One region of the Sphingobium sp. TomTYG46 genome, then DNA from elsewhere that is predicted to be linked to it. Evidence: riboswitches for the same ligand, from Rfam matches in the RefSeq annotation. Region 1 holds a riboswitch; each other region holds the start of a gene.
The links. Region 1 has a riboswitch for cobalamin ahead of ACZ5YV_RS17300 (TonB-dependent receptor). Riboswitches for the same ligand answer to the same signal wherever they lie in the genome.
Positions count from the first base shown of each region.

Region 2: linked by a shared signal. The riboswitch ahead of ACZ5YV_RS15475 (cobalamin biosynthesis protein CobG) and the one ahead of ACZ5YV_RS17300 (TonB-dependent receptor) in region 1 are both predicted to bind cobalamin.
Region 3: linked by a shared signal. The riboswitch ahead of ACZ5YV_RS00500 (TonB-dependent receptor plug domain-containing protein) and the one ahead of ACZ5YV_RS17300 (TonB-dependent receptor) in region 1 are both predicted to bind cobalamin.

Region 1 covers NZ_AP027326.1:9,700-19,811, forward strand. The annotation lists gene ACZ5YV_RS17275 (ParB/RepB/Spo0J family partition protein) at 36-1,871, opposite strand; gene ACZ5YV_RS17280 (hypothetical protein) at 1,919-2,110, opposite strand; gene ACZ5YV_RS17285 (hypothetical protein) at 2,402-3,151, opposite strand; gene ACZ5YV_RS17290 (DUF3768 domain-containing protein) at 3,355-3,753, opposite strand; gene ACZ5YV_RS17295 (ArdC family protein) at 3,815-4,753, opposite strand; cobalamin riboswitch at 5,096-5,339, shown strand; gene ACZ5YV_RS17300 (TonB-dependent receptor) at 5,516-7,657, shown strand; gene ACZ5YV_RS17305 (PepSY domain-containing protein) at 7,644-9,119, shown strand; gene ACZ5YV_RS17310 (cation diffusion facilitator family transporter) at 9,178-10,092, opposite strand.
Region 2 covers NZ_AP027325.1:484,949-495,060, reverse strand. The annotation lists gene cbiE (precorrin-6y C5,15-methyltransferase (decarboxylating) subunit CbiE) at 1-384, opposite strand, end outside; gene ACZ5YV_RS15495 (cobalt-precorrin-6A reductase) at 383-1,132, shown strand; gene cobJ (precorrin-3B C(17)-methyltransferase) at 1,108-1,857, opposite strand; gene cobI (precorrin-2 C(20)-methyltransferase) at 1,854-2,576, opposite strand; gene ACZ5YV_RS15480 (precorrin-8X methylmutase) at 2,573-3,202, opposite strand; gene ACZ5YV_RS15475 (cobalamin biosynthesis protein CobG) at 3,202-4,317, opposite strand; cobalamin riboswitch at 4,476-4,703, opposite strand; gene ACZ5YV_RS15470 (alpha/beta fold hydrolase) at 4,830-5,693, shown strand; gene bluB (5,6-dimethylbenzimidazole synthase) at 5,811-6,449, opposite strand; gene cobO (cob(I)yrinic acid a,c-diamide adenosyltransferase) at 6,451-7,056, opposite strand; gene cobN (cobaltochelatase subunit CobN) at 7,053-10,112, opposite strand, start outside.
Region 3 covers NZ_AP027324.1:97,927-108,038, forward strand. The annotation lists one part of gene ACZ5YV_RS00490 (IS5 family transposase) at 1-247, opposite strand, end outside; one part of gene ACZ5YV_RS00490 (IS5 family transposase) at 247-580, opposite strand; gene mobA (molybdenum cofactor guanylyltransferase) at 730-1,263, opposite strand; cobalamin riboswitch at 1,283-1,555, shown strand; gene ACZ5YV_RS00500 (TonB-dependent receptor plug domain-containing protein) at 1,726-3,597, shown strand; gene ACZ5YV_RS00505 (ABC transporter substrate-binding protein) at 3,634-4,443, opposite strand; gene ACZ5YV_RS00510 (FecCD family ABC transporter permease) at 4,593-5,588, shown strand; gene ACZ5YV_RS00515 (ABC transporter ATP-binding protein) at 5,582-6,361, shown strand; gene ACZ5YV_RS00520 (penicillin-binding protein activator) at 6,460-7,662, opposite strand; gene rsmI (16S rRNA (cytidine(1402)-2'-O)-methyltransferase) at 7,674-8,516, shown strand; gene ACZ5YV_RS00530 (YraN family protein) at 8,513-8,866, shown strand; gene gshB (glutathione synthase) at 8,896-9,870, shown strand; gene ACZ5YV_RS00540 (DedA family protein) at 9,980-10,112, shown strand, end outside.

The sequences.
Region 1 (10,112 bases):
GAAAGGGGGACGGCTCGCGCCGCCCCCCGGTCCACTCATGCCATTTCGTCGGCATCCTCATCGCACCCGCCATCTTCAACGGCGTCGGCCTCATCCGTGCCCGGCTGCTCCGGCATGTCGAAGGCACCAATTCGCAAAGGATCAGGGAGCCAGTTGCCGGGGAGACGCCCCGACACGTTGACAGCAAGGTCCGCCTTCTTCTTGATCGTCGCGCAATTGTCGGCGCTGGCATCGCCCGTCTCCTGACGCAGAAGCGAAATGAGCGAGGCGCGCTTCATGCGGTCGAACAGCGCGATGGGCGCGGTCCACCGTTCCGCCATGTCCACGCCGCTCGCCTTGGCGATCTGCTCGAAATGATGGTGCCGTTCTGATGGCCAACCGCCAGCGAATATCGTACCGTCCAGCATCACGGCGACCAGTCCAGCCATAAGGGCCATCTTGTCGTCGTCCGCCATGGCGCGGATCGCCTCAAACCGCCCCTCGATCGGCAGCGCCGCAAAGCGGGATGCCATCATTTCCTCGACAGGCCGAACATCGCTGGTCGCCATCATGTCGTCGGGAACGTCGGTCGCAACCGTCTCCGCCTTCAATTCCAGCGCGAGGTTATAGCCCTGTGCGCCATGCAACAGTTGCCCAGCCAGCGAGTCCAGAAGTACGTCGAGCGCCAGCGCCGGGTTGGCGGCAACCGCCTCCTGCACGATTTGGGTCTTGATCCGGCTAAGGTCGGCGTAGAGACTATTTGGATAAAGCGGGGCAGGGCCGCCCGTCGCGCCCGTTGCCTTGGGCTTTTTCTCGGCCTTGGCGCGATAGATACGCTCACCAAGGGAGCCATCCCGCGAAATCCAGAGCGCCACGCCACCCACAGCCTTCTGATCGGCATTGTAGGATCGCAGCCCCGCCGCAATGGACTCCCGTTCTTCCATCAGGGGCGCGATGCGGTCGCTATCCTCCCCTTCGGCTTCGGCAATGGCCTCCATCTCGGCATCCAGCGCGGCCATGCGTTCGGCCTCCACCTCACTCGGCTCCCGCTCCGCCGGATAGAGGTAGCCCTTGTTGTAGAGGTCATAGGGCTGATCGAAAGTCGCAGTCACTTCATACCAGCCCGCCGACCGATATTCCCCGGCCACGCTGTCCAGCTTGGCTTGGGCCAATTCCTCCACGATTTCAGGATTGTCGGCATAGCCGCCATCGCCCTGCGAAAACAGGTCAGGGGTGATTGTGCCGCCATGCTCCATATAGGCATCGCGCCCGACAAACAGGAACGCGCCGCTCTGCGTCGTCAATTTCTCTTCGGTCAACATGCTCCTGATCCGGTGAGCTTGGCCGCTCGACGCCTTGAAAACGCGAAGCTGCTCGGCATGATCGTCCGACAGGGTGAGCGCCTTCGCCGCCTCAAGGGTAAGCTGGTCCTTGGAGAGAATGTCGATCAGCTTGGGATTGAGCGCCGACAACCGCAGCATCTTCGCCACATAGCTTTCGGAATAACCGAACCGCCCCGCGATCTCCGACGCCGACATGCCGATATCGCGCATCGCGGCAAATGCCCGGATCGCATCGGCAGGGTGCATGTCCTCACGCGCCGCATTCTCGGCATAGGATAGCTCGATGGCCTCTTCCTTGGTCCGCAATTCGATGGGGAACAAATCGCTGTTGGCGATCTTCTTGCGCTTCACCAGTTCCTTGAGCGCACGATAGCGCCGTCCGCCTGCGAAAACCCAGAACAGTTCATCCTCTTCATAGGCGACAAGGTTCTGCAACAGGCCATGCGCCGCAATGTCGTCGGCCATGGAGTTGATCGCGGAAGGCTTAACCCGGCGCGTGTTGAGCGGGGAAAGGCGAAGCTGCGACAGTTTGACGGTCATGATAGCCATGATGGTAGCTCCTGAAAATCTTAATGATCGAATGGGGAAGGGGAGGGTCAGCCCTCCAAGGCGGCCAGTTCCTCGAACTCGACCGATGCGCGGTGCGCTGCGTCTCCGGCGTAGGTCGCGCCGGTGCGCGGGTAGTAGAAAACCCGCTCGCCTCGTTTGTAGGGGGTGCCGTCAACGGCCAGCCCGTCCACCTTCGCGCGTTTCCAGTAGGGATCGCCTCGATACCGTGTGTAAGTCATTCTTTTGACCTCCTTCCTTGGCTGAAAGCCGCTGCCTGCGGCCTGCGGCTCTGCCACTCCGGCGAGGAGCGGGACGGGGAGGGAGGGCAAAAATCGACCGCTGGCGCGGGCGAGCCGCCTTAGCCTGGTCGCCGCCCCAAAGGGCGGCGGACCACCGGGCTTGGCGGATTACACGGGCGGTCTATTTTTGTTCGGGAACGAAAGGGCGGCCGCCCTTGGTGTTCCCCTGCATCAGAGGCCGTCAAGGAGGGCTGACGGTGCCATGAACTGCGCCACGCGCGAGCGTGACCGTTAGCGGCTTCTGCCCTTGTCCGGCCCATTGGGAGCAGGGGAGAGGGGCAAGGAGATTCCATCGTCAACAGGCTTCCCAGCCCTGATATTGGCGGCGACCGCCGTGCGAGCAGCATCGGTCGCCGCTTCGATCAGACGGGGGCCATCGCCGCGCGCCTGCGAAACGGCCTGTATCTTGTCGACAATGACCTGCGCGGCAGCAAAGCGGGGATCGGCCTTATTCTGGTCGGGGTTATTTTTCAGGAAGGTCTCGGCCAGGCCCTCATGGGCAGGCGATTGGCCGGGAGCCAGGATCGGCCGTTCCAGCGAACGCACAGCGCGCAAGATGTTCGCCGGCTGTTGACTGTTGATGCGCGTCGCGAGGGCAGCGCCGATCTCTCGCACCCGCTCCAGGGGCGTTTGCTGCGGGGAAATAACGGCATCGACCTCCCTGTGCCCCAAATGGGTCAGCAAATGCGATTGATAGGTCGGACCTTTGGCATGACGGAGATAGGCCAGTTCGATCCGCGCAGCCACGATGCGAGGCTCAGGCGCGCCATTTTTGACCAACGCCTGAAGGCGGTCCGCCGCCTCACGGCGCGCCGCTGGCAGATAACGGTCAAGTTCATCCCGAATTTTTCCAAGGGAAATGCGGTAACGCTGGCCGATGGGAGGATCACGCGGAGGAAGAAAGGCGATGCCTCCCGGCCCCGTCCGGGCCTGTACAGGCTCATCGCCGTCATGGGCGGAGGCAGGGTCATCGGATACCAAGGGGATCAGCCAGCAAGCTCGCCAGCCGCCTCACCCCGCATGAAATCCATCGCCGTAATCTGCACTCTGACCGCCCCGATGTCGAACTCAAGCATGGTAAATTGCCCTCTCAGCATCCTATCCAGAATGGAGCGAAAACACAATAAATCGCTATTGACCAACAGCCCATATGGCCGCCCCGCCGAGCGGGGCGGCAGCGATATTCAATACTCGCTCGCCAGCATGATTGTCAGCAGGCGCGTTGTCCGTTCGTCATCCCAAGGGGCTTCACTGCCAAACTCCAACGCTTTGTCATAGCAGTCAATTTTCCAGAATATGGTCTGACTGATGGCATCTTCCTTGCCGGGACGGCGCTGCATCCATTCACCCGTATGAAGGCGATAGACAGCGCCAAAATCATGTTCGGCATAAGGGTCGTTACCCTCGTCAAACTGATCGAAAGCAATGATCTGGGACACAGCTTCATGACGGTCACGCTCATCAAGCGAGGCAAAACCAATCGTCATAGTTGCACGGCCCGATACGCCGGGCTGCTGGCGCGCTGCATCGTTGAGGAAGCGGATACGCTCGATCTTCTCGGCGTAGGTAAATTCGAGGCTCATGGGTCAGTCCTTGGGAAATAGGGATGGGGAGGGCAGCGGCATTCCACTGCCCGTTTCGCTGTCAGGCGGCGCGCTGGATGGGATGCCCTGCCATGTAGGACAGGATATGTTCGCTTGCGGACTGCGCGGCGGTGGCGGCCCTGAAAATGGCGCGCTTGTCGTTCCGCAAGGCGGTCAGCCAGGACGCGACATAGGCGGCGTGATCTTCCCGCTCGGTGGGTTCCATGCCAAGCTGGGCGCACAGCATCGCGGCGCCGATCTCGGCAATCAGTTCCTCGGCGGCTCGCATTTCGCGGCTCTCGCCGTAGCGATGCAGTGTTTCGCGGTTCAGCCGATCCCTATGGCCGGTGCTGTGGACAGCCTCATGAGCGAGGGTTGCGAAAAAGGCATTGCCGCTTACAAAGTCGGCAAAGGCGGGCATCTGAATACGATCGCTGACGCTGTTGTAAAATGCGCTGGTGCCGCCCTCGCTATAGGGAACGGGATAGAGGGCAAAGGCAGCATCCAGTTCGCTGTCACGCTCGTCGCGGTTCCTGATCTCGATGGATGGCGCGGGATATTTGCCCATGTCGAGGCCGTCGATCTGCTCGACGTTGAACACGACATATTTCTTCAGATAGCCGCGGCTGCTCTCCTCCTCATCATCGCCGCTCTGGCGCTGGTCGGTGTCATCATCCTTCGGCGTGAAAGTGCCCGCGTGGACAACGAGATTGCCCTTCTCGCCCTTCCTGACCTGCCCGCCAAGTTCGTGGGCCTGCCGGTAGGTCATCCAATAGGGATTGGCATAGCCGCGCATCATGGCGGCGGACCAAAGCAGCAGGATGTTGATGCCGCGATAGGGCGTGCCTTCATGACGCAACGGAAGCGAACTGGCCCCGCATGCCCAGGACGGCGACCAAGGGCGGGTGCCAGCTTCCAGCAATGCCACAATCTGGTTGGTGACTTCCTCGTAAATGTCGATCCGTGCGGCCTTTGCGCTGCGGGTGGTGCTGCGAGCCATATGCTTGTTTCCCTTCCAAAATCGGAGCCGAAGGCGATGGGTGCCATCGGCTTCTGCCCGCTGGCGAAGCGGGTCGGGGAATGGCGCAAATCGGGGCCGATCAGGGGGAGGGGGATCACCCGCCCTGCACAAGCGCAGCGCGGAAGGGTGGGGATACCGCCTGATCGCCAAGGGAGGCCGCAGGCCGAGACGGCTTGGCTCTTGCGCCAGGGGGCCGGAACAGGCCCCAAAATCAAAAGCCTGCAACGGAATGATAATGGACCGCCAACGGGAATGCCCATGCCCGCTTGTCTGCACCGCACAATTTCACTACAGGAGCGCCGTCCGGGACGCGCCAAGCGGCCAGGACATGATCGCGCCGGTGTCCCGAGAGGGACTTAATAGGGAACGCGGTGAAGGTGGTTCGCCACCCTAATCCGAGGCTGTCCCTGCAACTGTAAGCGGTGAGCGCGATGTACATGCGCGGATAGGCATTGACCTATCCGCCAGCCACTGGGCCGGACGCTAAATCCTGCGAGGCCTGGGAAGGCCGTGCATCAAGCGATGACCCGTGAGCCAGGAGACCTGCCGGCGTCTGGTCGCTCTTGCCATGGTCCAGGGGATGGTCGAGGCACGGTGAACTCCGTCTGAGCGACGAACGAGCGGTGGGGGCCGCATCGGTTCGTGCGACGGGCGCCAAGGCGTCCGCCCGTGGTGCGCGCCGACCGTTCGTAACGGCACGCCCCTGCCCGACGTCGAATGACGCCGACGGGGCATGATAGAATGAAGAAGACTATCCGCAATATATCCAGTTATACTCTCGCCGTACTGCTGCTGGGCGCGCCGCTCGCCGCCCACGCCGACGATTCCGCCGCCAGCGCAACGGAAAGCGACACCATCATCGTCTTCGGCCAGCGGCAACCTGCTCTCGCCATTCCGCAATCCACCGGCAGCCGGCTTGGTCTGACGCCCCTGGAAACCCCCGCTAGCATCGCGGTTGTCGATGGCGAGGAATTGCGCGCGCGCGGTGATCTTACCCTTCAGGATGCCGTCACCCGCGCACCGGGCATCACCAATATTGCCGATCCGGGCAATGGTAACACGGCGCTGGCGGCCCGCGGCTTCAGCGGCCAGGGATCGGTGCTTCAACTGGTCGACGGCATCCGCCTGTTTCCTGTCGCGGGAACGATCACCTATCCAACCGATCCCTGGATTGCCGAGCGGATCGACGTGCTGAGCGGGCCAGCATCGGTCCTCTATGGCCAGGGCGCGCTTGGTGGCGCGATCAACGTCATCCTGCGGCAACCCAATAGCGAGCGGTTCGAGGCCCAGGGCGAGATCGGCTATGGATCGCAGGACAGCTTCCATGCCGCCGCCGGCGTAGGCGGCCCGATCGGCGAGATGTTCTCCTTCCGCATCGACGGCAGCTATCGCCGGTCGGACGGCTATGTCGATCGCGGTCAGTCCGAGAGCCACGCCCTGTCGGGCGCGCTTAAATTCGCGCCCACCGACAATTTCTCGCTCACCCTGCGCTATGATGACGGCGACCAGAAGCCGAGCAAATATTTCGGCACGCCTCTGATCGAAGGCCGCATTGATGAGCGGGTGCGGGACCGCAATTTCAACGTCGCCGACGCGGAGATGCGCTTTCGCGACAAGCGCGCTACGCTGACTGCCACCTGGTCCCCGATCGAGCAAATCACGATCTCGAACACCGCCTATCGCCTGACCAGCTATCGCCGCTGGAAGAATCTGGAGAGCTACAGCTATGACGGAACGACCGGCCTGGTGGACCGTGCGGACAATCTGGGCATCGTCCATGACCAGACCCAATATGGCGATCAGGGCACGGTGAAGCTCAGCCTGCCGGTCGCGGGCGGCATCACCAATGATCTGGTTGTCGGTTTCGACGTCAATCTGGTCAAGCTGACCTACAGCAACGATTTCGGGTCGGACCCGCAGGAGGATTCGGTCGATCCGTTCAACCCGGTGCCGGGCCTGTTCTTCGACACGCAGGGCATTGCGCCCCGCTTCCGCACGCGCACCAGCGAATATGCGGTATTTGCCGAGAACCGGCTGAAGCTGAACGACCAATTCTCGATCATCGGCGGCGTGCGCTATGAGGAGAACCGGGTCCGCCGTTGGACCTTCGCCTATTCGCCAAGCAATGTGCGGAGCGAGACGCAGGTGCTCGACAAGCGGCTCGACAACACGACCTGGCGAGTAGGCGCAGTCTATCAGCCGACACCGGCATTGTCGCTCTACGGCCAATACACGACCGGCGTCGATCCGCTTGGGACGCTCACCACCTATTCGACGGGTCAAGTGCAATTCAGCCACGCAACCGGCGATCAGGTCGAGTTCGGCGTGAAGGGGAGCTTCCTCGATGGACGGGGTTCGGCGACCCTAGCCGCCTATCGCATCGTCAAGAAGGGCCTCCTCTCCCAGCAGACGCTCACCAGCCCGGTCGAGCAGGTCGGCCAGCGTTCGGCCAAAGGCATCGAAGCCTCGGTTTCGGTGGACCTTGCCGACGGGTTTGGCATCGACGCCAACGGCACGGTGCTGGATGCGAAGTTTGACGACTTCATCAGCGGCGCGACCAATTATAACGGCCTCACGCCCCCCGGTGTCGCGGAAACCGCCGCCAATCTGTGGCTGCGCTGGGAGCCGATTACGCGGTTGCAGACGCGCGCCGGCCTTCGCTACGTCGGCAAGCGCTATTCAGACAATGCCAACCAGTTCCGCGTGCCGGCCTATGCCGTGGTCGACGCCAGCCTGTCCTATGCTGTGACCGACAATGTCGCGCTGGACCTGCGCCTCTACAATCTCTTCGACAAGGACTACGCGATCACCGCCTATAACAACGAACAATGGGTGCTCGGCCGCCCGCGCTCGGTGGACGTGTCCCTGCGTGCACGGTTCTAAACCGACCAGAAAAGCAGCGGCGGGCCATGTTGCCCGCCGCTGGCTTTATCTTGGGCACCGCTGGATCGGCATCGCCACATGCCTGCTCTTCGCCATGTGGTTCCTATCGGGCCTGGTGATGATCTATGTGCCCTATCCGTCGCTGACGGACGCGGAACGGATCGCACGGCTCGAACCGATCCGCTGGGCCGATGTCACCGCGCCGCCGCCGGACAGCAGCCGCCTGCGCTCACTCACGCTGGAAATGCGCGACGGCAAACCTCTCTGGCGTACAAATCCATGGGACGGGGAAGCTGAGATCATCTCCGCGACCGCCGGACAGGCCGTGCCGGCTGTGACAGCCGCCATGGCCGAACGCGCTGCGCGCCGTTTCGGCGGGGCCGCCGTCGCGTCGATCCATTCCTTCGAACGGGACCAATGGACGGTCGCCCAACGCTTCGACCGACACCGCCCCTTGTGGCAAATCGCCCTTGCTGACCGGGCAGGGACCGAAATCTACGTTTCGTCCCGAACCGGCGATGTCGTGCAGGACACGATCCGCAGCGAACGCTTCTGGAACTGGCTGGGTGCGGTTCCACACTGGCTCTATTTCACGGCATTGCGACAGGATGGCGCACTGTGGCGACAGGTCATCCTCTGGGTCGCGGGGCCTTGCTTCGCGACCGGCGTTACCGGCTTCTGGATCGGGCTGCTGCGGGCACGGCTCGGGCGACGGCGCTACAAGGGCGGACGCATAACACCCTATCGCGGATGGATGGTCTGGCATCATATCGCGGGCCTCGCGGGTGGCATTTTCCTCGTCGCATGGATCTTCAGCGGTTGGCTTTCGGTCGATCCGGGGCATCTGTTCCGGTCCGAAGGCATCGCGGAAAAGAACCAGCGTGATTATCTCGGCACCCTGTCGATCCCGTCCAATGCCTTCATCATGGCCGGGAAGCAGATGCCCAGCGCGGTCCAGATCACGGCGATGCCCTCGCCGGGCCATGAAATTCTGATGGTCGCGAAGGACGGGCAGGGGCGACGCGCCTTGATCGACGGACGGACCCTGCGCCCTTTCAACGCATCGCCCACGACCCTGACGCGCGCAGCGACACAATTGCTGCCTGGAGCCTCCATCGGCAACGTCCAGATGATAAGGCAGCCCGATGCCTATTGGTATGGCCCCGATGAGCTGGCATCCCTCCCCGTCTTGCGGATCACGTTCACCGATCCGGCGCAGACATGGGTGCATCTCGATCCCCGGACCGGCGAGCAGCTTGGTTCCATCGACGCTCGCGGTCGCCTTTACCGCTGGCTTTTCGACATGCTGCACAAATGGGATTTGAACATTCTCACCTCCCACCGGCCATCATGGGATGTCCTGCTCTGGGTACTTTCCTTCCTCGGCCTGACGACCTCCGTAAGCGGCGTGTGGATCGGAGCCAGAAGACTGCGATCAAACCGGCGCCGCAGCCCTTGTTGATCTCTGACGCCACTGAACAGCGAAGGCGAATGGCAGCCGGTAGCAGGGCTACAAACCATCAGGGATGAAGATGATGGGTGTCTGCGCAGGCTTCGCTCTCGGTCTGGATCGTGACATGCTCGATCCCAAACTGACGCTGAAGCATGGCCTGGACATCTCTGCGCACCACCTCGCTTTGGCTCGGATCGGTGATCTCGATATGAGCGGACAGGCTGGCGTCGTTGGTCGTCATCGACCAGACATGCAGGTCATGCACGCCGCCGACGCCGGGCACCTGCGAAATGGCGGCTCGGATTTCGCCAAGTTGCAGCCCCCCTGGCACGCCTTCCAGCAGAACATTGGTGGTATCTTTGAGCAAGATCCATGTGCGCGGAAGAACCCATAGGCCGATACCCACGGCCACGATCGGATCGACCAGCGTCCAGCCTGTGAAGCGGATGACCAACGCGCCCGCGATCACGCCGATCGACCCCAGCATGTCGGCCCATACCTCCAGATAGGCGCCCTTGATGTTGAGGCTTTTATCCTTCCCCGCCATGAGCAGGCGCATGGCGATGAGGTTCACGACCAGGCCCAGCGTGGCGACCACGAGCATTCCTGTCGAACCGACAGGCTCCGGTTCACGGAAGCGCTGGATGGCCTCGACCAGAACATAGATCGCGACCGCGAACAGCATGATCGCGTTGAAGGCCGCCGCGAGTATCTCGAGCCGCCGATAGCCAAAGGTTCGCTTGTCATCGGGCGCCTTTTGCCCGATGCGGATCGCCATGAGCGCGATCACCAGCGCCGCCACGTCGGTCAGCATGTGCCCCGCATCGGAAAGCAGGGCCAGGCTGTTGAAGACAAAGGCACCGATAACCTCGGCAACCAGAAAACCGCCCGTCAGGACAAGGGCGATTAAAAGCATCTTGGCGTTGGCGCCAGCGGTATGGTCGTGGCTATGGCTGTGTCCGCCTGCACTGTGGTCATGCATTTCTACTCTCCCAACATCCG
Region 2 (10,112 bases), on a different replicon from region 1:
CAGGCCATGGCAGGCCAACTCCTGCAACGCCCAGCCGAGGCGCGAAGCCGCAAGGGAGAAGGTCGATGGCGCCGGATGCGCCACCCACTCCTCCGTCCTAAGGTGCCGCGTGATGCTGGTCCCCGCCCCGAACCAGAAGGGGTCGCCTGACGCCAGCATGACCACCGGTTCCCCTCTCCGGGCAAGCAGCGCCGTCACTCCATCCTCAAAGGGCACTGGCCAGTTCAGAAGTTCCGCCCTAAGGGGTGGCAGCAGCGCCAGCTGGCGCGGCGCGCCGGTCACGAGGCGAGCCTGTTCCAGCACGGCGCGCGCGGCGTCGGACAGGCCCTCCGCTCCATTCTCGCCAATGCCGATGATCGTCAGCCAGGGACCTTCAGCCACCATGCGCAACATCCTGATCCTGGGCGGCACGACCGAAGCGAGCGCGCTCGCCAAGGCCCTTGCCGAACGAGGCGAGCGCGCCATGTTGAGCTATGCCGGACGCACCGGCAACCCGCGCGCGCAGCCGGTGCCAGTGCGCGTCGGCGGCTTTGGCGGTGCGGCTGGATTGGCGGCCTATCTGAAAGCCGCGCGGGTCACCCACCTCATCGATGCGACCCATCCCTTCGCCGCGACGATCAGCGCGAATGCACTCGCGGCCTCGCGCGAGGCGGGCACGGCCCATCTGATGCTCACCCGCCCGGCGTGGCAAGCAGGGGAGGGCGACCGCTGGACCCATGTGCCCAATATCGGCGGCGCTGTCCGGGCGCTCGACGGTGCCCCCCGGCGCGTCATGCTGGCCCTTGGGCGTATGCATGTCGAAGCCTTTGCCGCCCAGCCGCAGCATCATTACCTGCTCCGCTTCGTCGATGCGCCCGAACTGCCTCCCGCGCTGCCGCGCCATCATCTGGTCGTGGATCGCGGCCCCTTCACGCTGGCGGGCGATCTTGCCCTGATGCGCGCGCACGGCATTGAATTGATCGTCGCCAAAAACGCAGGAGGCGACGGCGCGCGCGCGAAGATCGACGCCGCACGGGCGATCGGCCTGCCCGTCATGATGATCGACCGGCCGCCTTTGCCACAGGCGCAGGCCATTCATGATATCGGCGACGTGCTGGCGTGGATCGATCATTCGGCCCAGCGCGGCGTATAGAGGATAGGACCTGCCGCGCGCTCGATCAGGCGGGTGCGGCTTGATCCAACGATCACCATCGTGCGCATGTCTGCCATATCGGCGCTTGCTTGCCCAAGCGTCACGACACGCAATTCTTCTTCCGGCGTCGAAACGGCACGCGCGAACAGGATCAGCCGATCGTCGCCGCACTCCTCGCGCAGGATGTCCAACACGCGCGCAAAGCCATCCGGCCGCGCCTTCGACCGGGGATTATAAAAAGCCATCGCAAAGTCCGCCTGCGCGGCAAGGCGCAGCCGACGCTCGATCAACGCCCATGGCTTCAGATTATCCGACAGGTTGATGGCGCAGAAATCATGCCCCAGCGGAGCGCCCGCCCGTGCGGCTGCGGCGAGCATGGCGGTAATGCCGGGCAGGATGCGGATGTTGATCCCCAGCCACGCTTCCGGCCCGGCCTCCAGCGCCTCGAACAATGCCGACGCCATGGCGAACACCCCCGGATCGCCGGAGGACGCCACCACCACGCGCCGCCCGGCCGCCGCCAGTTCCAGCGCATGGGCCGCGCGCTCCAGCTCCACCCGATTGTCCGACACATGGCGTAGAAGTCCGGGGCGATCCGGCACGCGGTCAACATAGGGCGCATAACCCACCAGATCGGTCGCCTCCGCCAGGGCCTGTGTCACTTCGGGCGTCACCAGCCCTTCGGCTCCCGGCCCGAGCCCGGCTACCGCCACCCATCCGCTCATGGCCGCCGTCCCTGCCCATGGACCAGCAGGATAGAAAAATAGCTGGTGACAGCCTCCGCCTCACCCAGCGGCGTGATCTTCTGGTCCGCCATCGTGGCATATTCGACCAGCCAGGCGCAGTCCTGCTTGCCAGCAGCCTCCACCGCCCGGCGCAGCTTCGCCAGATTGCGGCCGATCTTCATGACGACCAGCGCATTGGTGTCATGGATACGGCGCGCCAGCTCTTCTTCGGGCAGCGTCGCCATCAGCACCGTCAGCACGTCGTCGCCCCAACTGATCGGCGTCCCGCTCGCCGTCCAGGCCCCCGACATGCCGGTGATGCCGGGCACGATTCGCATGGGCGCAAGTGATGACAGGCGGCTGTGCAGATGCATGAAGCTGCCGTAGAAAAAGGGGTCGCCCTCGCAGAGGACAACCACATCCTCACCCGCCGCCGCCAGCCCGTGCAGATGCGTGGTGCACTCCGCATAAAAGGCGGAAAGCCGCTGATTATATCGCGGGTCGGTGACCGGAATCTCGGTCGTCACCGGATATTCCATCGCATATTCGACCGCGTCGGGACGCAACAGTCCTTCGACGATTTTTCGGGCATGACCTGCGCGGCCCGGCTTGCGGAAATAGGCGATGTGGCGGGCATCGCGGATCAGCCTGTCGGCCCGCACGCTCATCAGGTCCTGCGCGCCGGGGCCTAGGCCCACGCCGTGAATGGTCCCGATCATTCGGCCGCACTCGCGAGCGCATTGACCGCCGCGACGGTGATCGCGCTGCCGCCCAGCCGCCCTTCGACGATGCAGCTGGGAACCGGCTGCGCCTCCCACAAGGCTTCCTTCGATTCTGCCGCGCCGACAAAGCCGACCGGGCAACCGATGATTGCCGCCGGGCGTGGGTAGTCGGGGTCCTCCAGCATGTTGAGCAAGTGGAACAGCGCGGTTGGGGCGTTGCCTATCGCGACGACGGCACCCGCGAGATGCGGCCGCCACAGCTCCAGCGCGGCGGCCGAGCGGGTATTCGCCATGGCGCGGGCAAGATCAGGCACTTGCGGGTCGGCCAAAGTGCAGAGGACCAGATTGCCAGCGGGCAGGCGCGCGCGCGTTATCCCTTCCGACACCATCCGGGCGTCGCACAGGATCGGCGCGCCCGCTTCCAGCGCGGCGATTGCGGCCGTGGCGAAGCGCGGCGAAAAGCGGATATGCGGCGCGAGGCCAACCATGCCCGCCGCATGGATCATGCGCACGGCAACCCGCTCTTCCTCTGCCGCAAAGCGGTCGAGCGCCGCCTCCGCCCGGATCATGCGGAAGGACTGGCGATAGATTTCCGCCCCGTTGGTTTCATAGAGATGCGGCATCATTGGGCTCCGAAGAGGGCGATTATCTGGTCGGGCGACAGTCCCGTTTGCAGCGGCGGCCCACCTGCGCGCGCATTGTGGGCAAGGTCGAAACGGCCATCCCGCCCGGTGAGGACCACCGTCGCCTGCGAAGGTCGGGCGCACCCCTTGGCGCAACCCGAGACATGAAGTCCGCGAACATGCGGCGCCAGCCGGGCGGCCAGATCGCGCGTGGCGACGCTCGCCTGCGGGCAGGCTGGCGCACCGGGGCAGCAATCGGCGGAAAGGCGCGTATCGGCCGGATCATCGGACGGGGCGTCGCTGCCTTCCAGCACCAGTCCACGCCAAGGGGTAAGCCGCACCGCCTCCACACCGCCCGCCATCACGGCAAGGAGCGCAGCCGCCTCGATCCGACCGAAGGGCGCTGCATAAAAAGGGCCGGGGGCAGTGGCTAGGGCAGCAGCGCGAGGCCGGGCTGGGGCAGGGGCCTTGGTCGCTATATCAGGCAGCGGGGCGGAATGCCGCGCCATGCGCCCGGCTTGCGCGCCACCGCTGGCCACGAACCAATGGGCATGACGGATCAGCCTCTCGGCAGCGTTCTCTGCGCTCACAGCCACGCCATGCGCGCGCCCGTCAGCGCGTAGGATCAGCGCACCGGTCGTCCCTCTTTCGATCCGGAAATCAGCCGGAACATCGCTCAGGACCGGGGCAGGCCCCGCATCAATCGCAAAGCCGACCTTCGCGGGCAGATCGGGCAGCTCCTTCATGCGCGCGATAAAGGCGGCGGCTATGACGGCGCTGTCATCGCCGGGTAACCAATCGGGATTGATGAGGACGGGAATCTGCCTGTCCCGATCCGCATCGGCATCCGCCAACCCCAGCCCGACCAGCCGCTCCATCAATGCGCCGTGGCCTGCCTCGTTCACGCCCCTGATTTGCAAGGCGGCGCGATTGGTAACGTCGATATGCCCATTGCCCAGCGCGAGAGAGGCCTCGCACAATCCCACTGCCTGCGCGCGGGTCATCCGGCCCAGCGCCGGGCGCACCCGGACCAACAGCCCGTCGCCAGCCATCATCGGCCGCCATGCCGTCGGACACCAGCCGCGCACGCCGGTTCGCGCTGCGTCACGCCGCATCAGCTCCTGCATTGCTCCTGCACTCCCCGCACCAGCGCCACGACAAGCGGACGGCACGCACAGGCAAGCGGACAGGCCGCACGCCTGCACGGCCGTAGCCGCACGAATTCGTCGCTCAAACGGAGAACCGAGCCGTGACCATCCCCTGGGTCATGGCAAGAGCGACCTTTGCTCCGGCAGGTCTCCTGGCTTGCGGGTCATAGCGTTGGCATGGGGCCTTCCCGGATCGCTCCAGTGGCTGACCGTCCCTGTTTTAAGGGTCCGGCCGGTCCATGCCTTGCTCGCCGCTCACAGTTGCAGGGACAGCCACGGATTAGGGAGGGAAACCTCCCGCACCGCGTTCCCATTTAAGTCCCTTGCGGGACACCGGCGCGATCGATGGACCGGGCAAGCCCGATCCGCTGCGCTTCATAAGGGCGATGCGCGCGAAAGGGAAGTGGGCAGCGACGGCTTGCTTGCGCCCGCTTTGCCCCAGGGCTAGTCCCTTCTGCGAATAACAACATGGAGAGCAGATGATGAGCGATCTCAGCTTCGAAGCGACCAGTCGTTTTCTCGAAACCGCCAATGGCCGCCTTCATTATCATGAGGCTGGATCAGGCCCCGCGCTGCTGCTGCTACATGGATCAGGCCCCGGCGTTACGGGCTGGGCGAATTTTCAGGGCAATCTGCCGCTCTTTTCCCAGCATTTTCGCACGATCATCGTTGATGCGCCCGGCTATGGCAAAAGCGATCCTGTGAATGGCGATCCGGTAGCGGTGGCGCGCGATGCGGTGGTTGCGCTGATGGACGGCCTTGGCATCGATCGAGCACATGTGCTGGGCAACAGCTATGGCGGCATTGTCGGTGGTCATCTCGCGGCATCTCATCCGCAGCGGGTGCAGCGCTACATCACCATCGGCGGGATCGGGTTCAACATCACCTCCACCTTTCCCAATGAAGGGCTGACCCGACTTGTTGATTTCATCGAGGACCCGACGCGCGAGAACATCATCGCCTGGCTGGAATCGATGGTTTACGACAAATCGATCATTACCGACGAACTGATCGACATGCGCTACAAGGCCGCGCTCGAACCGGTGACGATGGAGAGCAGCCGCAAGATGTACACGCGCGCGGCTCTGGGCTTCATCGCGCAGTCGATGAGCGGGCCGGGCGTGTCGCAGAGGATCGATTATCTGGGCAAGATTCAGGCGCCCACGCTGATCACCTGGGGCCGCGACGACAAGGTCAGCCCGCTCGATGGCGCGTTGTTCCCGATGCGGGTGATCCCGAACTCGGAACTGCATGTGTTCCCCAAATGCGGCCATTGGGCGATGATCGAATGCAAGGAACGGTTTGAAACATTGGTGCTGGGGTTCTTGTTGGGTGAGGGGTAGGGAGAATCGTCCACCCCGTTCGCCCTGAGCTTGTCGAAGGGCTTTTCTTTCCTTGAAGAGAAGTGAGGGGCTTCGACAGGCTCAGCCCGAACGGCGAATAGGTGGGAGCGGGTTGCGCTAACGCCGCACCACCACTGAATGCCAATCCGTCCGCTGTTCCCATCCGCGTCGTTCCAGTTCCGGGGCATCCTCTTCGCTCTCCGGCCGTCCGAGGCAGAGCAGCCCAAGACACTCCCAACTGGCCGGAACGTCCAGCATCGCGTCCACGCCTTCCGCTTCCATGATCGACACCCAACCCATGCCGATCCCCCGCGTCCGCGCCGCCAGCCACAGCGTATGCACCGCCATGACGCAGCTATAGCGGCGCGCTTCGGGCATGGTGGCGGCGCCCAGATGATGGCCCGTCTCCGTCCCATCGTCGCAATAGACTGCGAACAACACTGGCGCCTCGCGGAGGCCGTGCAGCTTCAGGCTACGGTAGAGCTTGTCCTGATCGCCCTCATACTCCCGGCCCGCTTCCCTCACCTGCGCATCGACATGAAGCGCCAGCCTCTCCCGCAGCCCCTCCGTCTCGATCCGCACAAAGCGCCATGGCTGCGATAATCCGACCGATGGCGCGCGATGCGCCATGCTTAGCAGCCATTCGACATCGCCCTCGTCGATGGGATCGGTCCTGAAATGGCGAATGTCCCGCCGCGCCCGCACCAGCGCCTCGAACTGCGCGCTGTCGATCGGGGTTATGGCGGGTCCACTCATGTCAGAATTCTATTCCTGCCTGTGCCTTCACGCCGCTGCGGAAGGGATGCTTGACCAACGTCATTTCGGTGACGAGATCGGCCGCTTCGATCAGCGCTTCGGGCGCATTGCGGCCGGTGATGAGCACATGCTTCATTTCGTCCCTCGCAGTCACCGCCTCGACCACTTCCCCCACCGGCAGATAGTCATAGCGCAGGACGATATTAAGCTCATCTGCCAGCACCATATCATAGGCCGGATCGGCGATCATCCGCTTTACCTCGTCCCATGCTTCACGGGCGAGGGCGATGTCGCGGGTCTTGTCCTGCGTGTTCCAGGTGAAGCCTTCGCCCATGGGCTTGAACGTGACATTGTCTGGAAACGCATCGAACACGACTTTTTCTCCGGTGGTCATTGCGCCCTTGACGAACTGGACGACGCCGACCTTCTTGCCATGGCCGATCGCGCGCACGACCATGCCCAGCGCCGCGGTCGTCTTGCCCTTGCCCTTGCCGGTGTGGACGATCAGCAGGCCCTTTTCCTGCGTCTTGGTGGCCATGATCTTGTCATGGGCGGCCTGCTTCTTCTTCATCTTTTCGGCATGTTGTTCGGGGGTGCGTTCGATCATGTCGGTTCCTTGAGTTGAGCGAGGAGCATGGCCGCGCTGTTCGACCGTGGCCGCCACAGCCCCCGGTCCAGCGCTTCGCGGAGGCGCGCGGCGGTTTCGCGCAGCGCGGCGGGGTTGGCGTCCGCCATGAAGCCGCGCACCACCTCATCCTCGATGAAGGCGGCGTGGACGGCGTCGAAATGATGATCCTTCACGCCATGGGTCGTCGCGGCAAAGGCAAAGAGATAATCAACCGAGGCGGCCATTTCGAACGCGCCCTTGTAACCGTGCCGCATCATGCCCGCGATCCATTTGGGATTGGTGACCCGCGCCCGCACCACCCGGCCGATCTCATCCTCCAGCGTGCGGACGACGGGCCGCTCGGGTCGGCTATGGTCATTATGATAGCTGAGCGGCTTGCGGCCGGAGAGATGCTCGACCGCCGCTGCGATCCCGCCCTCGAACTGGTAATAATCGTCGCTGTCGAGCAGGTCATGCTCGCGATTGTCCTGATTCTGGATCAGGGCGTCGGCATCGCTCAGGCGCTGGCTGAAAAGGTCTCGTTCCGCGTCGCCCTCGACCCCGCCACCATAGGCATAGCCGCCCCAATCGAGATAGATGTTCGCAAGGTCCGATCGATCATGCCACAACCGCTCGTCGATCATCGCCTGCAAACCCGCACCATATGCACCCGGCTTCGATCCAAAAACGCGAGCCCCGGCGCGACGCAGCGCCGCCTTTTCAGACGTCCCCTCCGCAATCAGCGCAGCCGCCTCCGCCCGCTGCCTCGCCGCAGCGGGATTGTCTTCATCGGGTTCATCCAGCGCCATCACGGCGCGCGCGGCGCTGTCGATCAGGTCGATCTGTTCGGGAAAGGCGTCGCGGAAAAAGCCCGACACGCGCAGCGTCACGTCCACGCGCGGTCGGTTCAACTCGGCGATCTTCATCACCTCAAATCCGACGACCCGCCCCGATGCCCAGTCCCACCGGGGCCGCACGCCCATCAGGGCCAATGCCTGCGCGATGTCGTCCCCACCCGTGCGCATGTTCGCCGTGCCCCATGCGGAAAGGGCCATGGCGCGGGGATAATCGCCTTCGCGCTGGAGATAGTCCTGCACGATGAGGTCGGCCGACCGCTGGCCCAGATTCCAGGCGGCCACGGTCGGCACCGCGCGCGTATCGACCGAATAGAAATTCCGCCCGGTCGGCAACACATCGGGACGCCCGCGCGTGGGCGCGCCGGAAGGGCCGGGCAGCACGAACTTGCCATCGAGTGCGCGGAGCAGCCCCGCCTTTTCCGCGTCGCCGCAGGCATCCACGCGAGGCGCAAGCTGTTTCCTCACAGCCCCCAGAACCGCCGCGCTATGCGGTCCCGGCGCTTCTTTGCCATAGTCGATCAGCTGGATGGCGTAGAGTTCCAGCCGCTCGACCGTGTCCCCCACGCTGCGCCACGCATCGTCCGCCACGCTGCCCAGCACCTCCGGTCGCGCGCCTTCCCATGAAGCGCCCATGCCGCAATCCAGCGGATCGAAGCCCAACTCCAGATCGTCCGCCAGAGCCCGCAGCAGCGATTGCTGATCCTCGTCCAGACCCCTGGGGCAGCGGGCGAGGGAGATCAGCAAGTCCCGGCGCAGCGCACCTTCGGGCGAGCGGGTAAAGATATGCAATCCGTCCCGAATCTGCATTTCTTTCAATTCGCACAGATAGTTGTCGATCGCTGCCAAGGCATCGTCTCCGCTGCCCTGCGCGCCCGCATCCTTGTCCAGCCCTTGAGACGCCGCCAGCGCCAATATGTCCCGGCGCAGCGTTTCCAGCCTGCGCGGGTCCATCCCCGCCGCCAGATAATATTCATCGACCAGCGCCTCCAGTTCCTTCAACGGGCCATAGGTCTCGGCACGTGTCAGCGGCGGCGTCAGATGGTCGATGATGCACGCGCCGATCCGTCGCTTGGCTTGCGTGCCTTCCCCCGGATCATTGACGATGAAGGGGTAGATTTGCGGTATCGGCCCGGCGCAGATTTCCGGGAAGCAGTTTTCCGATAGCGCGATGGCCTTGCCGGGCAGCCACTCCAGATTGCCATGCTTCCCCACATGCACCACCGCATGGACGCCAAATTCCTGCGCCAGCCAGATATGAAAGGCCAGATAGGCATGCGGCGGCGGCAACGCCGGGTCATGATAGCTGCTCTTGGGATCGACATCATAGCCGCGAGAGGGCTGCACCGCGACGGCGACATGGCCGAAACGATGCACCCGCAGGCGGAAAGCTCCTTCGCGGCAGAATGGATCGTCCTCTGGCTTGCCCCACCGTTCAGTGACGGCCTTTCGGACGCCCTCCGGAAAACCATCGAACGCCGCTCGATACTCCGCCAACGGGAGCGAGCATGTCGCATCACTCCCGGTCATATGCCGCATCAGCGCCGCGCCATCGGTCGGCGCGTCGCCCGTCGCATAACCAGCCTCCGCTAGCGCGCGCAGGATCGCCGCAGCGCTTTCCGGCGTGTCGAGCCCCACGCCGTTGCCAATCCGTCCATCCCTGTTCGGGTAATTGGCAAGGACCAGCGCGACATGGCGATCTTCCACAGGCGCTCGGCTTAATTTTGCCCAGTTCGCAGCCAGTTGAGAGACAAAGCGGACACGGTTGGCCAGAAGCTGCGGCACGACGATGCTGCATTGCGTCCTCGCATCAAATCGGGCGGCGGCCTTGAACGCGACCGCCCGGGTGAACAGGCGTCCGTCCACTTCGGGCAAGGCGATATGCATCGCCAGGTCGCGCGGACCCAGCCCCCGCGCGCTGTCCTGCCACGCGGCCTGTTCCGCGCTGGCGAACAGCGTCTGGAGCACGGGGCAGTCGGCCTTCTCCAATATGGACGGCGTACGCGGTTCGCCCGGCGCGGACGCGGCAAAGGCCGTGGCGTTCAGGATGACGTCGGGCTGAACCGCCCCAATCACCCCATCCAGAAAGTCTCGAGCAAAGGGCTCCCGCAGCGCCCGGACATAGACCGGCAGGACATTGAGCCCTTCAGCTCGCAACCCGGCCACCATCGCGTCCACCGCTTCCAGAGTGCCCGCGATCAG
Region 3 (10,112 bases), on a different replicon from region 1:
TTTTTCTTTGACGGGATGCAGGCGGTGATGTTGCGTTCGGCGAGCGCCTTGCGGAACCAGTCGGCGTCATAACCTCGATCACCGAGTAGAGCTTTGGCCCGAGGCAAGGCGTCGAGCATCAGGGCGGCCCCCTTATAGTCGCTCATCTGTCCCTCGCTCAGCCTGACCAATGGCCTGCCCTTGCCATCGCACACAGCGTGGAGCTTCGAGTTCAGGCCGCCCTTGGTGCGTCCGATATGTCTGGGAACAGCCCCTTTTTGAGCAGGCTGACCGCCGTCCGGTGTGCCTTGAGGTGCGTCGCGTCAATCATCAACTGATCGGGCTTCCCGCCCTTCGCTGAAAGGGCAGAGAAGATCTTGTTGAACACCCCGAGCCGGCTCCACCGGATGAAACGATTATAGATCGTCTTTGGCGGACCATAGTCGGCGGGCGCATCGCGCCATCGCAAGCCGTTCCTGATGACGAAGATGATACCGCTGATGATCCGACGATCATCCACCCGCGGCACGCCGTGGGACAGCGGAAAATATGGCTCGATCCGGCGCATCTGCGCCTCCGACAACCAGATCAGATCACTCATGACAACGCCTCCTTGCGCCGCCATTGAATCAACCGATCTGCATCCCTGCAAGCAATTTAATAGGTCCTGAGCCTAGGTGCTCCTGCGAAAGCAGGAGCCCATTTGCGCCGTTAGAACTGGACTCCTGCCTTCGCAGGAGCACGCGGTGGCTAGCTTTTTGGCAATCCGGCAAGATCCTGCGGTCGATTAATATTCGGCAGGACGATATCCGCCCGCTCCACGATCCGCGCGCCGATCCGCTCCAGCCAGCCGAATATCGACCGGCTATTCTCCTCAGCCAGATGCGCGTCCATTTCATCTGCAAGCCCGACAGGCCAGAACCCCGCCAATTGCTGCCCCTTCAACACCGCAGCGCCTTCTCCTGCCAGCGCCTCCACCAGCGCCGCCGGATAGACCGGCATGTCACACCCCGTCGTCAGCACCGCGTCATAGCCCTCGCTCTGCGCATGATGCAGCGCCGCGTTCAGCCCACCCAGCGGTCCCATATCCGGCGCGGGCCGATCGGATAGGCTGGTCATACCCTCGACCGTCCGTCCGCAGACCACCACCGCCTCCACATGGGGCGCGATCGCCGCCACCGCATGTTCGATCAGCGTGCGCCCGTCCGGCATCAGCGCCAGCGCCTTGTCGCTCCCAAACCGGCTGGATCGCCCTCCGGCCAGCACCGCGCCCAGCAATCGCATCGATCCACTCCTTGGCAGAACCTTCACTTTCCCCTATGGCGCGCGGCGTGAGCGGGCAACCGTTCATGAAAAGAAGATCGCGCCGGAAAGGGAATGTGGTGCGGACGGCTCATCCGTCCAAATCCGCAGCTGCCCCTGCAACTGTAAGCGGTGAGCGCGATGCACCCGGAAACCCGCGACCTTCAAAAGGGGAAGGCGAGGGGGACCAGCCACTGGACACGCGTCCGGGAAGGCCCGTGCATCGCCGCGACGACCCGCGAGCCAGGAGACCTGCCGGCGCAGGGTCGCTCTTGCCTTGGGTCCAGGGATCGGTCCAGGCACGGTGTTTTCCGTCTGAGCGACGAAGCGGCGCAGGGCCGCATCGGTGCGCGGGACGGGGCTGGCGTCTCCTTCTTCCGTGCATTGACCGCTTACGCGGATGCCCTGGGCTCATGTCGCATGACGCTCAGGGAAGACAAGAACATGATCAGGACCGGAATTTCACTGCTGGCGCTCCTCGCCGCCACCCCAGCGCTTGCCGAAGACGCCGACGAAATCGTCGTCACCGCACTGGGCATTGCGCAGCCGACCGACGAAGTCGGCCAAGCCATCACCGTCATCGATGCAAAGACGATCGAAACCCGCCAGAACGTCAGCGTCGCGGACCTGATCGCCACCACGCCGGGCATTCGTTTCAACCGGGCCGACGCCGTAGGCGGCGTGACCGGCATTTCGATCCGGGGCGCGGAAACGACGCAAACGCTGGTGCTGCTGGATGGCGTCAAGATCAATGACCCCAGCATCATTGGCGATGCCTATGACTTCGGCAATCTGCTGACCGGCAATATCCGCCGCATCGAAGTGCTGCGCGGTTCCAACTCCGTCGTCTATGGCAGCCAGGCGATCGGCGGCGTCGTCAACATTATGTCAGCCGAACCGGGTGAAGGCTTTGGCGGCACCGCCTCGGTGGATTATGGCTATGCGGACACCCTGAATGCGAAAGCAGATGTGTCGGGCAGCGCGGGCATTGCCTCGGGCAGCGCTGGCGTCGCCTATTTCCACACCGACGGCATCTCTGCGGCCAAGGGCGGCACGGAAAAGGACGGCTATGAGAATATTGCCACCCACGCGAAGCTGAAACTGGCGTTCACGGACAATCTCAGCCTCGACCTGCGCGGCTATTATATCCATGCGAACCTCGACACCGACATCTTCTTCGGCGCGCCGGTGGAATCCACGGACAGCAGCAAGCTCGATCAATATGTCGGCTATGCTGGGATCAACCTTGCGTCATTCGATGGCAAGCTGACGCAACGTGCGGCCGTTACCTGGTTCCGCAACGATCGCGATTATTTCTTCGCGCCCAGCTCCACCGCGCCGGACTATGGCTATTCGGGCACCAATCTGCGCTTCGAATATGAAGGTGTCTATCAGCCGGTGGATCAGGCCAAGCTGATTTTGGGCTACGAGCATGAACGCCCGGACTATGATTCCTTCTATTACGACTTCTTCACAGGCGACAAGGTCGTCAGCGCGGCCAAGGTCAACATCGACAGCGTCTATGCCCTGGCCGTGGTGAAGCCGCTTTCGGGGCTGTCGCTGACCGGCGGCGTGCGCCATGACGATCACAGCCAGTTCGGCGGCGAGACGACGCTGGGCGCAAACGCAAACTACACGCCCAATGAAGGCCGTACCAACATCCGTGCCAGCTATGGCGAAGGCTTCCGGGCACCCTCCCTCTACCAGATCTACGACGGCACCTATGGCAATGTCGATCTGAAGCCTGAACGGTCGAAAAGCTATGATGTGGGCTTCGACCAGAATCTGGATGGTGGCCGGGCGATGATCTCTGTCACCGCGTTCCGCCGCGATACCCGCGACCAGATCTATTTCGACGGCTTCGCCCCGCCGTTTGGCCGCTACGTCAATCTTACGCGCACGCGTGCGAGGGGCGTGGAAGCCGCCGTCACGCTGAAGCCCGTCGATGCGCTTACCGTCACTGCCGCCTATAGCTATATCGACGCGATCGATCGCTCCGAAGGCGGCCTCAACGAAGGCAAGCGTCTCCCCCGTCGCGCCAAGGATGCGGTCAGCGTCTCGGCTGACTATGAATGGGCGTTCGGCCTATCGACCGGCGCGACGCTCACCATGGTCGGCGACAGCTTTAACGATTTCGCCAACACCCAGCGTCTGGATGGCTATGCCCGGCTCGACATTCGCGCTTCGCTGCCCATCAATGAACATCTCGAAATCTACGGCCGCATCGACAATCTGACCGATGAGGAATACGCGACGGTCTATGGTTACAACACCTACGGCCGGTCGGCCTATGCCGGCGCACGTGTCCGCTTCTGATGACGGGAAAGAGGGGCGGGCGTGACGCTTCGCCCCTCAACGCCTGCCCGCAGCATCCGCCTGCGTCACGATGCTGCGCGCGGCCTGCACATAAGCAGGACCGCCGCACACCGTCCAGGCTTGCGGCACGCGGATGCGCAGGATGGATCGCAGCACCGGGTGGTGCAGCATCTCCGTCCCCTGATCGACGACCTTTTCGCTACCTTCTTCCACGATCAGATAGTCGGGCCGGGCGGCGATCATTTCCTCCAGCGGCACCTGCGCCAGCGCCGGTTTGCCCAGCTTCGCCGCCAGATTGGTGAGGCCTGCGCGCCGGATCAACTCATCGAACAAAGTGCCGGTCCCGGTCATATAGCCGCGCCGCTGATAATAGGCCGCAACGCCGCCGCGCCGGGACCGGGGCAGGGCGGCAAGGTCGCGCTCCATGCCCGCGATCATCGCCTCGCCTCGCGCGGGATGGCCGACAATGGCTGCCACCTGCCGGATCTGGGTGCGGATCGCCGCGAAACTGTCCGCGCTCGCCAGCCCCAGCTTGCGCCATCGCCCATCCGGCGCGCCAACAACGCCGCCAGCGCCATCGGGAAAGCCGATCACCAAATCGGGACGCAGCGCCAATACCTCTTCGGCCGGGCGTGTCAGCACCGGGAAACGCCGCGCCTTGGCGACCGCCGCCGACAGTTCCGGATCATGCCCATAGGGGCTCAAGGCCGCGATCTGTCCCGGATCGGCGAGCGCCAGCACATATTGGTCGGAACAGGTGTTGAGCGACACGATACGCTTGGGCGGCGCGGGGGCAGCGCCGGTCAGGCTGAGCGCACAAAGCGCCGCGATGATCTTTCTGCGCATCAATCCTGCCTCTGCAACTTGCCGTGCTCCTGCGAAGGCACTCGAACGAGACGAGTGGCTCGTGAGAGCCCAGCTCAGACGCAGGAACTGGGCTCCTGCCTTCGCAGGAGCACTACGATTCCTAACAGCGGTTTCGGAGGGCGCAAGCCATGAGCGCTCGACGCCATCCCCTGCTGTTGCCGTTTCTGATCGGCCTAACCTTGGCTGCGGCGCTCGGCTCCCTCACGCTGGGGGCCGTCTCACTCTCGCCCGCCCGCATCCTAGCCGTCCTCACCGGCGGCGGTGACGAGGTGGCTCGCGCTATCCTCATCGACCTGCGCCTGCCGCGCATGCTGCTCGGCCTGATCGTCGGCGCGATGCTCGGCCTCGCGGGAGCCGCGCTTCAGGGCTATCTCCGCAACCCGCTCGCCGAACCCTCGGTCCTCGGCGCCTCCAACGCGGCCGCTCTCGGAGCCGTCTGCGCCCTATATTTCGGCCTGGCACAGCTTCACCCGCTCATCCTCCCCGCTCTCGCCATCACCACCAGCCTCATCGCCATCGCCGCGCTGTTCCTCCTCGCAGGCCCATCGGAAAGCCCACTCACCCTGATCCTTGCAGGCATAGCCGTCGCGACGCTGGCCGGTGCAGGGATCAGCCTGTCCCTCAACCTGTCGCCCAATCCCTTCGCCGCGATGGAGATCATGAGCTGGCTGATGGGCAGCCTCGAGAACCGCAGCTACGCCCATGTCTGGATCGCGCTGCCCTGCGTCATCCTCGGCTCAGCGCTGCTGATCGCTGATGCGCGCAGCCTGGATGCGCTGACCTTGGGGGAGGAGGGCGCGCAGGCTCTGGGCGTGGATCTGCGAAAGGCGCGGCTGCGCATGATGCTGGGCGTCGCGATCGGCGTCGGCGGAGCGGTGGCGGTATCGGGCGCGATCGGTTTCGTCGGCCTCATCGTGCCGCATCTGGTCCGCCCGCTGACGGATCGCTCCCCTTCGGCCATCCTGCTCCCCTCGCTGCTCGGCGGCGCGGCGCTGCTGACGCTCGCGGACATCGGCGTGCGCCTCATCCCCACCAGCAGCGAGTTGAAGCTGGGCGTCCTGACCGCATTGCTCGGCGTCCCCGTCTTCCTCGTCCACCTCATGCGGGAGCGGCGGCTATGGTGACCCTCCGGACTGAAGGCTTGTCCGTCCGCCTCGGCCGCCATCCCGCCGTGACCGGCGTCACCACGGTGCTGGAGCCGGGGCAACTGGTCGGCATCATCGGCCCCAATGGCGCGGGCAAATCGACCCTGATCCGCGCGTTGCTTGGCCTCGTCCGCGCGGAAAGCGGCGAAGTCTGGATCGACGGCAGCCCGATCACCAGCCTCAGCCGCAAGGACATAGCGCGCCGCGTCGCCTATCTGCCGCAGGGCCAGACGCTGCACTGGCCCTTGCTCGTCGAACGCCTTGTGGCGCTCGGGCGCATGCCGCATCTTGGCCCGCTCTCCCGCCTGTCACCCGAGGACGAAGCGGCGGTCGATGCCGCGCTCGCCCGCGCCGATGTTCTGCATCTGAAAGGCCGGATCGCCACCGAACTATCAGGCGGCGAGCGCGCCCGGGTTCTCCTCGCCCGAGCGCTCGCGGTTGGCGCGCCAGCCCTGATCGCCGACGAACCCCTCGCGGCTCTCGACCCCGGTCATCAACTGGATGTCATGGACCTGCTCAAGGCCGAATCCCGCACCGGTTCGCTGGTCGTTACGGTGTTGCACGACCTCGGAATGGCGGCTCGTTATTGCGACCGTTTGTTGTTGATGGACAGGGGCCGCCTCGTCGCCGACGGCAAGCCCATGGAGGTGCTCACCGAACAGAGCCTTGCCCAAGTCTACGGCATCTCCGCCTGCATCGAGCCCGACGGCGAATGGCCGCTGATCCTGCCCACGGGACGGATCAAAAGCTAATCACCACCACATCCGTTCGGGCTGAGCTTGTCGAAGCCCCTTACTTTTCTTGAAGAAAGAAGAGCCCTTCGACAAGCTCAGGGCGAACGGAGGTTATATCACTCCCCAAAAGCCTTGGGCGCAGCCGCCACCACCGTATAGGTGCCCGCACCAACCTCCGAAACTTCCAGCGCCCGCTCGGCAATCCCGCCACGCCCGAACCGGAACGCGCCATCAATCCCCGAAAAGCCCCCCGAATCGCGCAGCCTTGCCGCAGGGAACACCGTCCCCGGTTTCCAGTCCCGCGCTATCCGCACGGTCAGCAGCACCGCGTCATATCCCAGCGCCGACAACCGGAACGGCGCGCTGCCATAACGCGCCCGATACTTCCCCGCTAACTGGCCATAGAGTCCGTCCGACACACTGGCGAACCACGCCCCCCGCAAAGCCGGAGTGGACGCCAACCCGCGATCCGTATTCCACAGCTCCGTGCCCAGCAGGCGCGCGGTCGCGCCGCCATTCTTCCGCACGATCGGGGCGAGTTGCATCGCCACGCGCCCGCTGTCGGCGATCAGCAGCGCGTCATAGCTGGACGATGCCTGCAATTTCTTGACCGCCGCCGTCATCGAAGTGGGTGACCGGTCGAACGTCTGCATGGACACGACCGTCCCGCCCGCACCCTCGACCGCGCGCAGCAGCGATGTGCCCGACCGCTCGCCATAGACGCCCTTGGGGACCAGCGCCGCGAACTTCGACAGCCCCTTGCCCTTGGCGAACTCGACGACGCGCTCGATCGACTGGTTGGGGTTGTATCCCATGATGTAGACGCCGTTCCCGGCCACGCTCACATCGTTGGAAAAGCTGATCACCGGCACGTTCGCCCGAGCCGCGATAGGCCCGACCACCCGCGCATCCTCGGCCAGCAGCGGCCCCAGGATCAGGCGATTGCCCTCCGCCAGCGCCTTGTTCGCCGCCGCAGCCGCGCCCATGCTGGTGTCATAGGTGGTGATGCGCACCTTGTCGGCCTTGGTATCCAGCAGCGCCAGCGTGGTCGCGTTCGCGATGGATTGTCCAACGCCCGCATTGGGTCCGCTCATCGGCACCAGCAGCGCGACGCGGTGGCGCAGCGTGTCCGTGGGCAGGCCCTGCGTCACATCGGGGCCGCTCGGCACAGGCTCCGTCGGCCGCACCGGACCCGGCCCACGCGGCACGATCGATTGACAGGCGGCGAGCAGCAACGCGCTGGCGGCGAACAAAATACGCGCACCGCGCTTCATTGCCGCGAACATGTTCGCTTGCCGGAGGGCATCCGTCTCTGTCATCTGGCGTCCTTATGGAAACTACAACTTCTGGGCTGGAGCCCGGGCTTTACATCGTTGCGGGGCCGATCGGCAACCTCGGAGACCTTAGCCCGCGCGCGGCCGATGTCCTGCGGCTGGCCGATGTAATCGCCGTGGAAGATACACGGGTGAGCGCACGTTTGCTGCGTTATGCGGGCTCGGATCGTCCCATGGTCCCCTATCACGACCATAGCGCCGAAGGGGTTCGCGCCCGCCTGATCGAGCGGATGGCGAGCGAATCGGTGGCGCTCCTTTCCGACGCCGGAACCCCGCTTATCTCCGATCCGGGCTACAAGCTCGTCCGCGATGCCCGCGCGGCAGGGCGCAACATCACGACCTTGCCCGGCCCCAGCGCCGCCATCGCCGCGCTCACCCTGTCGGGCCTGCCCACCGACCGCTTCCTCTTCATGGGCTTTCTCCCGGTGAAGCAAAAGGCGCGCGCCGATACCCTCGCCGAAGTCGCCGCCCTGCGCGCCACCCTCATCTTCTACGAAAGCGGCCCGCGCCTCTCCGAAAGCCTCGCCGCCATGGCCGAAGGGCTGGGCGATCGTGAAGCCGCCGTGAGCCGAGAAATCAGCAAGACCTTCGAGGAAACCCGCACCGGCACGCTCACCGAACTGTCCGCCCGCTATGCCGACGCCCCGCCCAAGGGAGAGATCGTCGTCATCGTCGGCCCGCCCGGCGAAGCGCCCCCCGCCAGCGCCGAGGACGCCGACGCCGCCCTGATAGAGGCCATGGAACGGCTCCCCGTCTCCAAAGCCGCCGGAGAAGTGGCCAAGAAACTCGGCCTGGACCGCCGTGCGCTGTACGATCGCGCGCTAGAACTCAAAGGGTGAGGCGCCAACAGGCCGAGAAACGCGGGCGGCAGGCCGAACGCATCGCCGCATGGTGGCTGCGGCTCAAGGGCTGGCAGATTGTCGGCCGTCGCCTGCGCACGCCTGCGGGCGAGGTGGACCTTGTCGCAAGGCGCGGCGCGATGCTCGCTTTTGTCGAGGTGAAGGCCCGCGCCACTGCCGCAGAACTCGACCTCGCCATCGATGAACGCCGCCTCTCGCGCGTCGCGTCCGCCGCCGAAATGCTCTTCTACGACCTCGCTAAACCCGGCGATGACATGCGGATCGACGTGATCCTCCTTGCGCCGGGCCGCCCGCCGCGCCATCTGGCGAATGTCTGGCATGGGGGCTGATCCTTTCATCCCCGGGAAAAGGATTGGACATGACTGAACTCAACCCTCTCACCGTCGCCGTGCAGATGGACCCGATGGAAGGGATCAACATCGCGGGCGATTCCACCTTCCACATCATGCTGGCGGGCCAAGCGAGGGGGCATCGCCTCTACCATTATCTCGCGCCCGACCTTACCTATCGCGACGGCCGCGTGCTGGCGAAGGCGCGCCCGGTGAAGGTGCAGAAGGTCGACGGCGACCATTTCGCCTTTGGAGAGCCGGAGCTGCTCGACCTTGGCCGCGATGTCGATGTCGTCCTCATGCGGCAGGACCCGCCCTTCGACCTGAGCTACATCACCGCCACCCATTTGCTGGAGCGGGTGCGGGCCGAAACGCTGGTGGTGAATGATCCCGCATCCGTCCGCAACGCGCCCGAAAAGCTGTTCGTGCTCGATTATGCGCGCTTCATGCCGCCGACCATGATCACCCGCGACCTGGCCGAAGTCCGCAGCTTCCTCGCCGAACATGGCGAAATCGTCGTCAAGCCGCTCTACGGCAATGCGGGCAACGCGGTCTTTCATGTCGGCCAGTCCGGCGCGAACATCTCCGCGCTTGTGGAACTGTTCAACGCTTCATGGGTCGAGCCCTTCATGGTTCAGGCCTTCATTCCCGGCGTCGCTCAGGGTGACAAGCGCATCGTCCTGATCGACGGCGAAGTCGCGGGCGCCATCAACCGCATCCCCGGCGCAGGCGAAATCCGATCGAACCTGGCCGTCGGCGGATCGGCCGCGCGCACCGAACTCACCGACCGCGAGCTGGAAATCTGCGCCGCCATGGGACCGGAGCTCAAGCGCCGTGGCCTGCTCTTCGTTGGCATCGACGTGATCGGCGGCGAATGGCTCACCGAAATTAACGTGACGTCCCCGACCGGCATCGTGTCGATCGACGCTTTCAACGGCACCGACACCGGCGCAATGATCTGGGACGCGATAGATGCCCGTCTGGCGGCTCGGGTGGCTGCTTGAACCACCCCTTCGTTCGTCTCACCCCCGTCATCCCAGCGAAAGCTGGGACCTCGTGCCCCAGCCTGTGCCATCTGAAAAGAGATTCCAGCTTTCGCTGGAATGACGAAAAGTGACCGACTGGGTCCTCCACCTCATCGACGCAGGCGGCTATTGGGGCATTTTCGCCCTGATGGTGATCGAAAATGTCTTCCCCCCGGTTCCCTCCGAACTCATCATGGGCATCGGCGGCATCCGCGTGGGGC